Regions from separate parts of the Photobacterium sanguinicancri genome, predicted to be linked through region 1. Evidence: predicted binding sites of a transcription regulator. Region 1 holds the regulator's gene; each other region holds the start of a gene.
What was found. The regulator CRP, encoded in region 1, controls carbon source genes, mostly activating them, when cyclic AMP is high. The targets are predictions, from matches to a motif close to TGTGANNNNNNTCACA.

Region 1 (4,290 bases):
AGTAGAGCAACTTTTTGACAATCTGTGGCAAGACTATATTCAGCGCCTGTGTCCATCAGCCGATCAAGTGCATACTTTGCTAACGGAAGATGAGCCTTTATTGAATGATCATATTGCGTTGCGTACCTTCAATCTGCCTAAGGTAGGATTAGATGTGTTGGCAGCACCATTTATTGCGATTGGCTACCAGCCTTGTGGCACCTACCATTTTGAGGGCAAAAAGCTGTATGCCGAGCACTTTGAGCACCCTAATCCAGCCGCACCAAAAGTGTTCATCAGTGAACTATTAGTCGGGCAGTGTTCATCACTGTTGCAGCAAGCGGTTCGTGACTTAGTGAAACAAGTGCCAGAGATGGCGATGAAAGATCCCGCTTTTTTATACGGCGGCCGTTTGTGGGATATTGATTTGGCAACCTATGAAATGCTTGCCGCGGAAAGCGAATACGCGGGTTGGTTAGCTGCGCATGGGTTTGGTGCTAATCATTTCACGGTCAGTATTAATCAACTTGAGCAATTTACCGAAGTCGCAGAGGTGAATCATCTGCTGGAGCATAATGGCTTTGCTATCAATATGTCAGGGGGGGCGGTCAAGGGGAGTCCCGAAGAGATGCTGGAGCAATCTTCCACTATGGCCGATAAAGTACCAGTGGCATTTTTAGAAGGCGTAAAACAGGTCTCGGGTGGTTTCTATGAATTTGCCAAGCGTTACCCCAAAAGTGATGGAGAGCTGTATACCGGGTTTGTAGCGGCATCTGCAGATAAGATATTTGAAAGTACAAATAGCGATTAAGGATATCCCCAGCTCCTATGGCGCTGAGGAAAGATAGCGCTTCGGAAAGATAGCGCCGAGAAAATATGGCACTGAGAAAGCATGACAATAAGAATAATCGCCGTAGAGCTGATAACAGGTAATTGTGGGATCAGTGCAAGCTGTCTAGTGGTGGGGACCACTGCACATTACTTTGGCGATGTGGCATCTGCGTCAGCGCGATATGCTGCTCAAGATAATGGCGTTGACCATTAAAACCTGTCATTTCAACAGTGCTTGGTAGTGGGGCTATCGCTGTTGGTGGTGTCGCAGTTGCGCAGTGCGGAGAAAAACGTTCGATATCCATATCGTAAATCCCATAGTACTTGCCATCTGATGGCGATTGTCAGGCGAGGTTCTTAGTATCACCGGCCTGATAGTTGTTATGCATAATGTAGCACTGGTGGTGAAGTTAGCAAGAGAATAATCAGTGACAGCGCTAGCAAATGTATAACTGAGTATACGCTGAGAGTATTGGGTATTTTAGGTACAAAAAAAGCCGCAAAAGCGGCTTTTTTATTAGCTGTAATCGAGTCATCAAAAGATTAACGAGTACCGTATACCACGATAGTTTTACCGTGTGCAGAAATTAGGTTCTGCTCTTCAAGCATTTTCAAGATACGACCAACGGTTTCACGTGAACAACCCACGATTTGACCGATTTCTTGGCGAGTAATTTTGATTTGCATGCCGTCAGGGTGAGTCATTGCATCAGGTTGTTTTGCTAGGTTTAGTAGCGTCTGTGCAATACGGCCTGTTACGTCTAAGAACGCAAGGTCGCCCACTTTTTGGCTTGTTACTTGAAGACGAGTCGCCATCTGTGCAGATAGGCGCATCAAAATATCTGGGTTTACTTGGATTAGTTGACGGAATTTCTTAAATGAAATCTCAGCCACTTCACAAGGTGTTTTAGCACGAACCCAAGCTGTACGCTCTTGACCTTCTTCGAAAAGACCAAGTTCGCCGATGAAGTCACCTTGGTTTAGGTAAGAAAGAATCATCTCTTTGCCTTCTTCATCCTTGATAAGAACAGCAACAGAGCCTTTTACAATATAGTAGAGCGTTTCCGCTTTCTCACCAGCATGAATCAAAGTGCTTTTTGATGGGTACTTATGAATGTGGCAATGTGAAAGAAACCACTCTAGTGTTGGATCTGTTTGAGGTTTACCTGGAACCATATTACTAACTTCCTCTGCGTTTGTTGCCCAACAACGACATCCCTATAATTTCAGTTTGGGCTTAACAATAGAATTGTTCACTGGCTAGAATATAAAGCCAGCCGCTGGGCTGCAAGCTCACTTGAATAATTAATTGAGAGTTTAACTTTTTTCGGTGGGCATTTCTTGATATTGATCTATCTGAAATCGTCATTTTGTACTCATAAGTGTGCACATGATCACACGGTTGTTAGATTATGCAGAATTGACGCCAAAACACTAAGGAGAAAGCAATGCAATCACGTGTGAAATGGGTTGAAGGAATGACATTTTTAGCCCAGTCAAATTCCGGTCACAGTGTGGTAATGGACGGTAATGGTGGTGAAAAAGCACCCAGTCCAATGGAGCTAGTGTTAATGGCTGCTGGTGGGTGTAGCTCGGTCGATGTGGTGAGTGGTCTCCAATCAGCCAATCAAAAAATCACGGGCTGCGAAGCACAAATTTCCTCTGTTCGTCGCGAAACCGCCCCTCGCATTTTCACAACGGCGAATCTGCACTTCGTGGTAACAGGTCATGATCTTGATGATGCCTTAGTGGCGAAAATGGTTGCTGATTCACTCGAGAAATATTGCTCAGTGTGTTTGATGTTAGGCGAGGGCGTTGAGCTAACGCATTCGTATGAGGTGGTTGTTGCGTAAAGCCATTGTAAAATGAGCTTATCGTAGTCGCGTAAAACGGAGACATTACGGTCTCCGTTTTTGTTGGTGCTGAATGTGGGAGCCAAATTCGAGGCGTTAACCAATTTTTCCGGTATCAATCAGTTGTTGGATCAACGGGCGCATAATCAACTCCATTGCAAAGCTCATTTTTCCCCCGGGAACAACCAAGGTGTTATGGCGTGACATGAAAGAGCCCTGAATCATCGACAGTAAATACGGGAAATCGACATTTTTGATACCACGAAAGCGGATCACGACAAAACTCTCATCCAAGCTTGGGATCCCTTTGGCGCTGAGTGGGTTCGAGGTATCCACCGTAGGAACTCGCTGAAAGTTAATATGAGTGCGTGAAAATTGCGGCGTGATGTAATTAAGATAATCATCCATCGAACGGACGATAGATTCCATGACGGCTTCGCGCGAATGGCCCCGATCGCGGGTATCGCGCACAATTTTTTGGATCCACTCTAAGTTGACGATAGGCACCATGCCAATCAGTAAGTCGACATGCTGTGCAACATTGGTTTCACCATCGACAACCCCACCGTGCAAGCCTTCATAAAACAAGACGTCGGTATTTTCGGGTAATTCTTGCCATGGGGTGAAGCTACCTGGCATTTGGTTGTAGGGGACGGCTTCGTCAAAGGTGTGGAGATAACGGCGGAATTTACCTGTGCTGTCTTCACCATATTGGCAGAAGAACTGCTCTAGTTGTGGAAAGTCATTTGCTTGTGGGCCGAAATAACTGATATGACGACCTTGTTCTTTGGCTTTACGAATTTCAACATCCATTTCAGGACGGGTAAATCGGTGGAAACTATCGCCTTCAAGCCATGCTGCGTTGATGCTCATCATATTGAACATTTTGCGGAAGGCTTCTGAAGTGGTCGAGGTGCCCGCACCGGACGACCCTGTTACTGCAATGATGGGATGTTTTGCAGACATGACAAACCCTGTCGTTAAGATTAACGATGAGTTATTAACAGGATGTTGCGATTAGATCAAGCGTAAGCGTCCGCGAGTATTAGAAATTGAGATCTCGACGAAGCTTAATGTCCACTGATTCATGCAACTCTGAGAACATGACAACGGCATCGCCTTTCGCCAATTGGCCGCGAACATGTTGGACTTTTTGTTCTAGCGTTTTTTCGTGTTCACCATAATCGGTGCCTTCTCGTAGCACGAAGTGCTCGATCAAGTTGTCGAGTGTTTCTGGGGCGATGTCTTGCCAAGGAATAATCATAACAACCGCTTACTGCTAGGGAGGGTATATTAACCACTGATAACATTATTATCAGTGGTTAAGGATAGTAATGGCAAGAGCCGCTTTTGCTATTCGCGCTTATTTACGCCAGCAAAAGGTGCAAACCAAGCGGGTACTGTTGTTTCTAACCAAAATGTAGGATTACGCCATGAGCCCGTTAAAAAGCCGACATGCCCCCCGTTAGGGCTGAGGTGGTAATCGATATGGTCAGGTAATGGTTGTGAGGGGATCACATCATGCGTCATGAAAGGGTCGTCCTTCGCATGAATGACCCGCAGCGGTACTTTGACCTGATGCAAACGTTGTAAGCCGCTACAGCGCTGATAATAGTCATTGGCGTCC
Region 2 (4,290 bases), 1.6 Mb from region 1:
ATCTGGGTAATAAGTTAAATTAACTTGCTGCCCTTTTAATGATTTGTACTTCTTCGTTCGACGAAACTTAAATGGTGCATCGCAACCTTCAATCATGATGGTATGCAATATCCATTCACCATCATCTCTTTGGGTGTGCGACTGCACTTTTTTACCATCGGAATGGATCAGATTGTCATGTTTATTAAGAAGCTTATCAACGGGAGATTTCATGTCGGGGCCAACCAGTATTTATTGAAACAAAGGTTTAGCAAAGGTAGCTAATACCGAGTTCATCAATAACCAAATCATTCTTGCTAGTGAGATCATTAATGGCATTGGTATCACTTTCTACACTTCGCTAGCTTTAGCATTGTATCACTTTTAAGAAAGCTGGACGCCATTCTTCGCTATACTTTTATCATCAATACAAAACGCTTCTCGGTATTTTTATATTGATAATAGTAACGCCCTTAGGTCTTAGCGTTGCCCGTGTATTCGGGCAACGTTTCCTCACGATTCTCACTTCACAGATGCAGCCCTTACATACACTCTTCCAATGTTCACGCCTTTAAACACAGGAAGCCTTCACTTACTTTACTCGCTGTGAGGCGCGCTTTTATCAACGTGTCTCATAACCACTTGCTTCATAACTAACAAGGCAATATAGATGCCAAATTTACTTTTACCTTTCCTTTGCCTCCCATAAACAAAAACAGAGAGCCGAGGCTCTCTGTTTCAAATTCATGCTCTAGCTATTGAGGGTTATCTTAGAAAGATAAGAACACACCAGCAATCGTTGCGCTCATTAGATTCGCTAACGTTGCAGCAAAGATAGCTTTAAAGCCTAAACGCGCGATATCAGGACGACGGCTTGGTACTACGCCACCTAAACCACCCATTAGCATTGCAATAGAAGTTAAGTTAGCAAAACCACATAACGCGAAAGTCACAACGGCTTGAGAGTGCGCGCTTAACTGATCTTTCACTACCATTAAATCCGCAAAAGCCACAAATTCATTAACGGCAATCTTCTTACCAATTAGGCTTGCAGCAATGGTCGCTTCAGACCACGGCACACCAATCAACCAAGCTACAGGTGCAAACAAGTAACCGAAGATAAGCTCAAGGCTTAAATTATTAATACCGAACCATTCACCCACATGGCCTAAGCCACCGTTGATTAATGCGATAAGGCTGATAATCGCCAGTAAGCTTGCACCTACTGCCATTACGATTTGCAAACCACCAAGCGCACCACGGGTTGCTGCATCAATGATATTTACAGGCTCGTCATCTTCCGCATCATCAGATGCTTGATTATCTTCATCAACTACTTCGGTTTGAGGAACCAAGATCTTAGCCATCATTAAGCCAGCAGGTGCAGACATGAAGCTAGCTGCCACTAGGTAACTGATATCGACACCCAAACCTGCGTAACCCACTAATGTGCCACCAGCAACAGATGCCAAGCCGCCAACCATTACAGCGAATAGCTCAGAACGGCTCATTTTCGCTAAGTAAGGACGAACAACTAAAGGAGCTTCAACTGAACCCACAAAAATGTTTGCTGTTGCAGACATAGATTCTGTGCGTGTTGTTCCAAGAATGCGTTGCAACATGCCACCAATGGTACGAATGATGAAACCCATTACGCCAAGGTAGTAAAGAACGGAAATAAGTGCAGAGAAGAAAACAATCGTTGGCAGTACATTAACCGCGAAGATAAAGCCAAGCTTAAACTGTGCTAGTTCACCAAAAAGGAACTCAGTACCAACACGACCGTAATCGATGATACCAGACACTGCATTTGACACGCTGTTAAGCACATTACGCCCAACAGGTACATATAGAATGAATCCCGCAAACACTAGCTGGATAGCAAAAGCACCACCCACAGTGCGCCATTTAATTGCGCGACGGTTTTCTGAACATAAGATAGCAACCGCAAAAAGCGTAAATACGCCTAAAATGCTGACCAAATAATTCAAGGTCATTCTCCACAGTAGTTTTTTTAGTAAACGATTGCGGAGGCATTCTATGCATATTAAAAAGTGTGACAAGGATCAAATTGTTACACTCATTTACACTTTGGATACACAACTTCGATTTTTTGATGCTTTTATCAGCAAAGCAAACGAAAACAACCTGATTGGTGCATATATGGGATACTCTTGTTTCCATGAGTGACAATGATCACATTATTACGCACCATAAATACATCAGTCATGGTGATATATTGCACAACATCACATGCAAACGTTACCGCAATACGTTGTCCCAATAGACAGGTTCACCTATGTGTACCCGTACAAACTCGATAAAAGCATGCACTTTCTTAGGTAAAAATTTGTAACGAGGGTAAACCGCGTACAAAGGCATGTGCTGGCTCAGCGTCCAATCAGGCAATAAGCGCACTAACTTTCCTTCACTGAATTCTTTATCCAGTAGGTAAGTCGCTAAATATCCAATCCCATTGCCTGTGAGTGTTGCGTCTAAGATGGCATCGGCCGAATCGACTCTGAAATTGCCTTTTACTTTCAGTTGTACATTTGTATCTTCTTGATTATCAGCACTGGTCTTATTAAAGCTCCAAACGTTGTCTTTACGCTCTCGGCTGTAATACGTAATACAGTTATGAGCAGCGAGATCATCAGGTGTATACGGCACCCCATTACGCGCAAGATAATCAGGGCTCGCCACTAATACAAAATGGCAATCCGCTAAATGACGGGCAACAAAACCCTCTGGTGGGGAATCTGTCATACCTATCCAGAGATCTAACTGTTCCGCGATAAGATCAACCCGATGATCAAACAGGCTCAGTTCTAGATCGAGTTGTGGATATTTTTCATGAAACTCAGAAATGAAGGGCGCGATATGGTGACGAGCAAAAGATTGTGCAATTCCAACCCGTAATAATCCCTGCGTAGTATCGCTGACTTCTAATAACTCGCTTTCGGCATCATTAATTTCGTTTGCTATATTTTCACAGTGCACCGCAAAACGTTGCCCTTCTTCTGTCAATGCAAACGAGCGGGTCGTGCGCTGTACTAACTGCACACCTAAACGTTCTTCCAGTTGCTGAATTTGTTTACTCACTTGAGTGCGAGAAATATCAAGCAACTGCGCAGCTTTAGTGAAGCTCTGCTGCTTAGTTAATGCATTGAAGACGATCATTTGCTGGGCTTTTTTTATCATAAACTCTCTTAAACCACTGTGTTGTTAGTTTTGTAGAAAATACTTTCATCATTCGCCTCGAATCTCGAAACTCATGATTGTCAAAAAACTTTACAAACTAAAGGTTACACCTTCCAAATAAAATTAAAATTTATTATAAATCAACGCACTGAAAACATGGCCTACTAATTGCGTTATTGAAATCACAAGCATCTAGGGAGAGAACGTTATGATTTCAAAGTTTAATACTGTTAAGAAACTCGCACTAACAGCAACACTACTTTTTGGTTCTGCAGCATCAGCGGGACCAATTGCAGTAGACACATGGTACGAGTTTAGCTTTGGTGCCACGGGATCGGCAGCACAAGCATGTACAAGCTGTTCAGCGAGCTCAGGTACTCCAACAGTATTCGCAGATGCACCAGCATGGACTTTCACCTCTACAGGCGGCCAAGGCTTTACCGTTGTAGATGCCTTCTTACGCGGTGACAGCTTTGATGTTTTCGACTTTGGCACATTATTATTTAGTACAACCCCTGTAGCGGCAACAGGCACTTGTGGTAGCGATCCTGAAGTTTGTCTGGCAGATCCACTCGTTAGTAGCAACCGTGTTCTTTTAGCGGCGGGGGCTCACTCAATTACAATGACTGTAAATAATAGTCCATTCAGTGGTGGTGCCGCTTATTTCCGATACGACGTGCCAGAGCCTACCACAATGTTTTTACTTGGTAGTGGCTTACTAGGTTTAGGTTACTTACGTCGCCGTAAATTGGCTGTTGAACAAAACTAAGCACTCAGAAAATTAGACAAAAAAATACCGAACATAAAGTTCGGTATTTTTTATCTGTACCTTTCTTTTCTTTATAACTTAAAGAAAGACAGCTGTTCTTTTTGTTGTTCCGCAAGTTGAGACAACTCAGCACTTGCTTGTGCACTCTGGCTGATACCAGCAACATTCTGATTAATGATCTCAGACATGTTGGTCACATTACGGTTAATGTCTTGTGTAACCTGTGATTGCTGCTCAGCGGCCGTTGCAACTTGGGTATTCATATCGCTGATCTGAACGACAGATTCAGTAATACCAACCAGTGCATCATTTGCTTGATTAGACAACGCTTGGTTACGTTG
Region 3 (4,290 bases), 1.6 Mb from region 1:
TAATAATTACTCTTTGGTAAAACGCGGTAGGGAATAGGGTGTAAAAACGGGCATATATTCAACTATCGCCAAATGTTCCGTTAGGTTTGTAAAATGATTGTCAGACTTTAAGGTTAGGCCTCGTTAAATACGGATTGAGTCGTTACAGTGTGGGCAATCTAGCAGTGTTACTTTATTAGGCTGCTTCAAATCAAGATTCATATTGATATAGGTAAATGACCAATGAAAAAGTTGTTAGTGGGTTTAGCATTGATTGCTGCAGTACCTTTCTCGGCACATGCATCTAAAGGTATCGGTGTGTTCTTAGGTAGCCCGATGTCTGGCATTCAGTACAAACATGATGATCTTCGTTTTTCGTTGGGCGTTGAAAAGTTCGGTGTCGCATTCGACAAAACATTCAATATGGGCACACTTACCGACAACCGTAAGCTTGATAGTTTGTACACTTTTGTTGGCGCACAGTATGTTGATCACCATAACAAAAAAGTGGGTGTACGATCAGGTGTTGGCTTTCAGCTACCCATCAATAGTTTCGAATTATACGGTGAGCTAGGGCCGTCGTTGTATGTTGTTGAAGAAGTGGATTTGGATCTTGAAGCTGCATTGGGCTTTCGTATCCGTTTCTAACCTAATATGTCAGCAGAATAAAAAACGCCACCTCGGTCGAGGTGGCGTTTTGCTATCAAGTATTGATTTAAAAGTGATGATGATTTATCAGCATCTTATTTTTTACGACTTTCCCAATGGGTAATGAAGGCGACGGAAGCAATAATGATTGCGGCACCTAACCATAATCGGCCTGGTGGCACCCAGCCAAACACAATCCAGCCAGCCAGTACATTGAGTGGTAATTTTGCATGGTCAAAAGGTTGTACAAAAGAGGCGTCGGCAACCGCATAGGCTTTCGCTATTGCCCACTGCGCTAATCCTGTTAATAGCCCTGCACCCACTAATAATCCCCAAGTCTCTACAGAACTCGGCATTGTAAAGTCGGGTAGAGCCAGCAAAATATTGAAAGGCGTTATTAGCAGCAACAGATACACAACCATGGTGGTTGGTGAATCGTACGCTGACATTTTTTTCACCATTAATGAATAACTCGCCCAAAAGAATGCGGCGCCAACGGGTAATAACGTCGCCAAGTTAAAGTCATTCCCCCATGGTTCTAGGATGATCATTGCGCCAACAAAGCCCGCGAGGGTGGCAAACCAACGAGCAGCCCCCACACGTTCACGTAAGAAAATCCCTGAGCCAATTGTTGCGAATAATGGCGAGGTCATCAGTAGGGCGATACCTTGCCAAATAGGAACGGGATAAGCCAATGCCCATAACCAAAGCTGAATACCGATAACAGAGAGAAAAACGCGGACACAGTGTAAGCCGAAATGTTGCGTGCGCAAGGCTTGGCGGAGTCCTAAGGATCGTAGCCAAGGTAGCATCGCAATAAGCGCAATGAAGTATTGAATAAAAGCAACGGTAGTCGAAGGTAAGTGAAGCTTCACGCTCAGTACTTGAGCTAGGCTATTAACAATGGCAAATGCTAAGCCTGCGGTGAGCATCCAGCTCGCGCCTTGGATTGGATTATGGTGTTGAGACATGAGTAAGAGGCTGTCTGATGAATAGTGTGAATAATTTACAGAATCATACGCTTGTGCACTTATATCACCAAGCATAAATGAAAAAAGCGATGCCAATATATGGACATCGCTTTTTCTACGGTTACACAATTAGCCTAATGGCTGGTGTGTACAACTTATAGCGCACTATAAGTTAATGGGATATCTGGGTTGAGTGCTTCAAGGGTATTTTGCGTATCAGCAAGGTGACTAATGCTGCTACTTTGCTCAACAAGTGCGGCTTCAATGATACGGCTTAATTCGTAACCTGCCATATTCATATTGATAAGTGCCACTTGGAGCGGTGGTAGGCTTGGATTGAATGCGGCATTTTCAGCATACATGCCAACGAAAATACGACCGTCATCCGTTTTTAAAGCAACGCCACTGAAGTTTTTGGTATAAGGCGCGTGAGCACGGTTAGCGGCTTGGCAAGCGGCTTGAACCAGTTCGCTCTCTTCATCAACACCAAGACCATGATTGATTTCAGTTAAGAGTCTTTCTGTGATACCGAGATCGCTTGGGCCAAACGATTCTGGTAAATATTGTTGTAGGGTCTTTTCTTCACGCTCAGGTAACTGAACCTTGATGGTGTCTGCTGTGCTCAGTTCATTCATGAATTGACGGCAGTGACCACATGGGCTGTAGTTGATGGTGATATCTTTAACACCCGTTTCGCCTTTAACCCAAGCGTGGCTAATCGCAGATTGTTCTGCGTGGACCGTTTGCGAAAGTGCAGCGCCGACAAATTCCATATTGCCGCCGAAGTATAGGCGACCTGAGTTGCCTCGAACTACTGCACCTACACAAAAATGAGAAAGGGGAGACACAGAATACGTGGCTGCAAGAGGAAGCAGCGCAACGCGCAATTCGCTGTCAGTCATATGAGTTTGGCTGAGTAAGTTGTCGAATTGCTCTGCACTGATGGTAGCATCGAAATTGCCATCTTCCAGCATAGGCTTGATTGCAGTTGCAAGATCAGCCGGTAAAGAACCTAAAGCATCCATTACTTTAGTGTGCATGGTGGATTTCTCCGTCTTGTGTATGGAGAAATATTGTAGACAGGTCAAAAGAATAATAGTGTGATCATGATCACGTTGTTATTTATCTTGTTTCACCCATTACATAACTGAGAGTGAGGTCACACAAAGGGGCTAATTCGATATCCTTATTTTTCAATGAATTAGTTTTGTATTCGATTACTTGCACATAACGATACAAACCCCATTAATTACCAGCTAATTCTAATTAGCTAACAGTATTGGCACTAATAGCCAAATAAGGCTGCAATGAGTGGGAAAAGCACAGGGGCCAGTATTGACGTCATGACACCACAGATCACCAAAGCCAGTGAACTAAAAGCACCTTCTTGATAATTTTCTTCTGCGGCTTTTGCAGTCCCAAGTGCATGAGAAACCGTCCCCATGGTTAACCCTTTGGCTATCGGTGCTTTAATGCCAGCCAGCTTAAATAGTGGGTAGCCCAAGACAGCACCAAATAAGCCCGCAATGATCACCATAATGGCTGCAATAGCGGGTACACCACCAATTTGTTCTGCAACAGCCATAGCAATGGGTGTCGTTACAGATTTAGGTAAAATACTTGCAACTAACTCGACATTTGCACCTAGCGCAAACGCAATACCAGCACCCGTTACCATAGAAAGTACACTGCCAATAAAGCAAACAGTAAAAATGGTTTTCCACTTTGCACGGATTTGTGACAGTTGCTCATAGAGCGGGAAAGCAAGTGCGACAACCGCAGGTTCTAGTAGTGCATTGAGCCATTTATTTTGTTCAAAATAAGTTTCATAAGGCACATTTAGCCACATGAGCAAAGGGATAATAATAATTAAGCAAATAAGTAGTGGGTTAACAATGGGATGCTGAAGTCGTTTTGAAATAAGACGAGCAATATAAAAGACCACCAAGGTCGTGATTAACCAAATCATTGCTTTTCCTTATGGTGCGCTGCAATACCGATAACAAGAAAGACGACTAAGCTGCTGCCAATGGTACTGAGTAAAATAGGAAGGCTATTGGCACTTAATAAAGCAAAGTGATCCATGAGGCCAACACCCACAGGCACAAATAGTAGCGCCATATGACGAATTAAGAGATGGCAACCTGATTGGACCCAATGAGAGCGTATTAGGCCAGCAGACAGTAAACCAAAGAGAATAAGCATGCCTAGGATGCTACCGGGTATAGCAAGCCCAAGTAATGCTTGGATACCTTTACCCAAGAAAAGGCAAACGAGAATGATGCTGAAGGAGCGTAGATAACTCATGCTTTTATGCGATGCCAGAAGTAATGCTATTGCTTGATGGATTTATCATACAAAATAAGTGTGACCTACGCCACACTTATTTGAGGAGTTAAGTGCGGGGTAAATTTGGTCTGACAGGGGGATATGCCGCCAATTTTAACGCTTACTTTCTGTTAATTACAAAACAGAGTAGCCAAAAGCATTGCTATAGGCGGTGGTTCAGTACTATGACAATAAGATATTGTCAGCGAGAAAGAACAACGCCACTCCCGCTGCGGCCAGTAATAGTACTGAGATTTTGTGTAGCATGCCGTGCTTGACGATATGTTCAGTCGCGGATTCTTGATTGTTCTCCTCTTGTTCAACGGCTTCGTTTTTAAATTGCGTAAATCCTGATTGTTTAAAA

Region 2: the regulator CRP is predicted to act here: its motif matches at 2,165-2,180, upstream of OCU87_RS11050 (NupC/NupG family nucleoside CNT transporter).
Region 3: the regulator CRP is predicted to act here: its motif matches at 2,747-2,762, upstream of cdd (cytidine deaminase).

The regions. Positions count from the first base shown of each region.
Region 1 covers NZ_AP024850.1:247,540-251,829, forward strand. Annotated here, with positions in the region: gene OCU87_RS01145 (DUF1338 domain-containing protein) at 1-790, shown strand, start outside; gene OCU87_RS01150 (hypothetical protein) at 921-1,115, opposite strand; gene crp (cAMP-activated global transcriptional regulator CRP) at 1,354-1,986, opposite strand; gene OCU87_RS01160 (OsmC family protein) at 2,259-2,663, shown strand; gene OCU87_RS01165 (phosphoribulokinase) at 2,760-3,629, opposite strand; gene OCU87_RS01170 (YheU family protein) at 3,709-3,927, opposite strand; gene OCU87_RS01175 (hydrolase) at 4,017-4,290, opposite strand, start outside.
Region 2 covers NZ_AP024850.1:2,345,709-2,349,998, forward strand. Annotated here, with positions in the region: gene OCU87_RS11045 (hypothetical protein) at 1-213, opposite strand, end outside; gene OCU87_RS11050 (NupC/NupG family nucleoside CNT transporter) at 750-1,970, opposite strand; gene OCU87_RS11055 (LysR family transcriptional regulator) at 2,242-3,180, opposite strand; gene OCU87_RS11060 (PEP-CTERM sorting domain-containing protein) at 3,389-3,949, shown strand; gene OCU87_RS11065 (methyl-accepting chemotaxis protein) at 4,021-4,290, opposite strand, start outside.
Region 3 covers NZ_AP024850.1:1,817,136-1,821,425, forward strand. Annotated here, with positions in the region: gene OCU87_RS08755 (hypothetical protein) at 223-627, shown strand; gene OCU87_RS08760 (DMT family transporter) at 723-1,598, opposite strand; gene cdd (cytidine deaminase) at 1,754-2,638, opposite strand; gene OCU87_RS08770 (CidB/LrgB family autolysis modulator) at 2,884-3,564, opposite strand; gene OCU87_RS08775 (CidA/LrgA family protein) at 3,564-3,905, opposite strand; gene OCU87_RS08780 (hypothetical protein) at 4,110-4,290, opposite strand, start outside.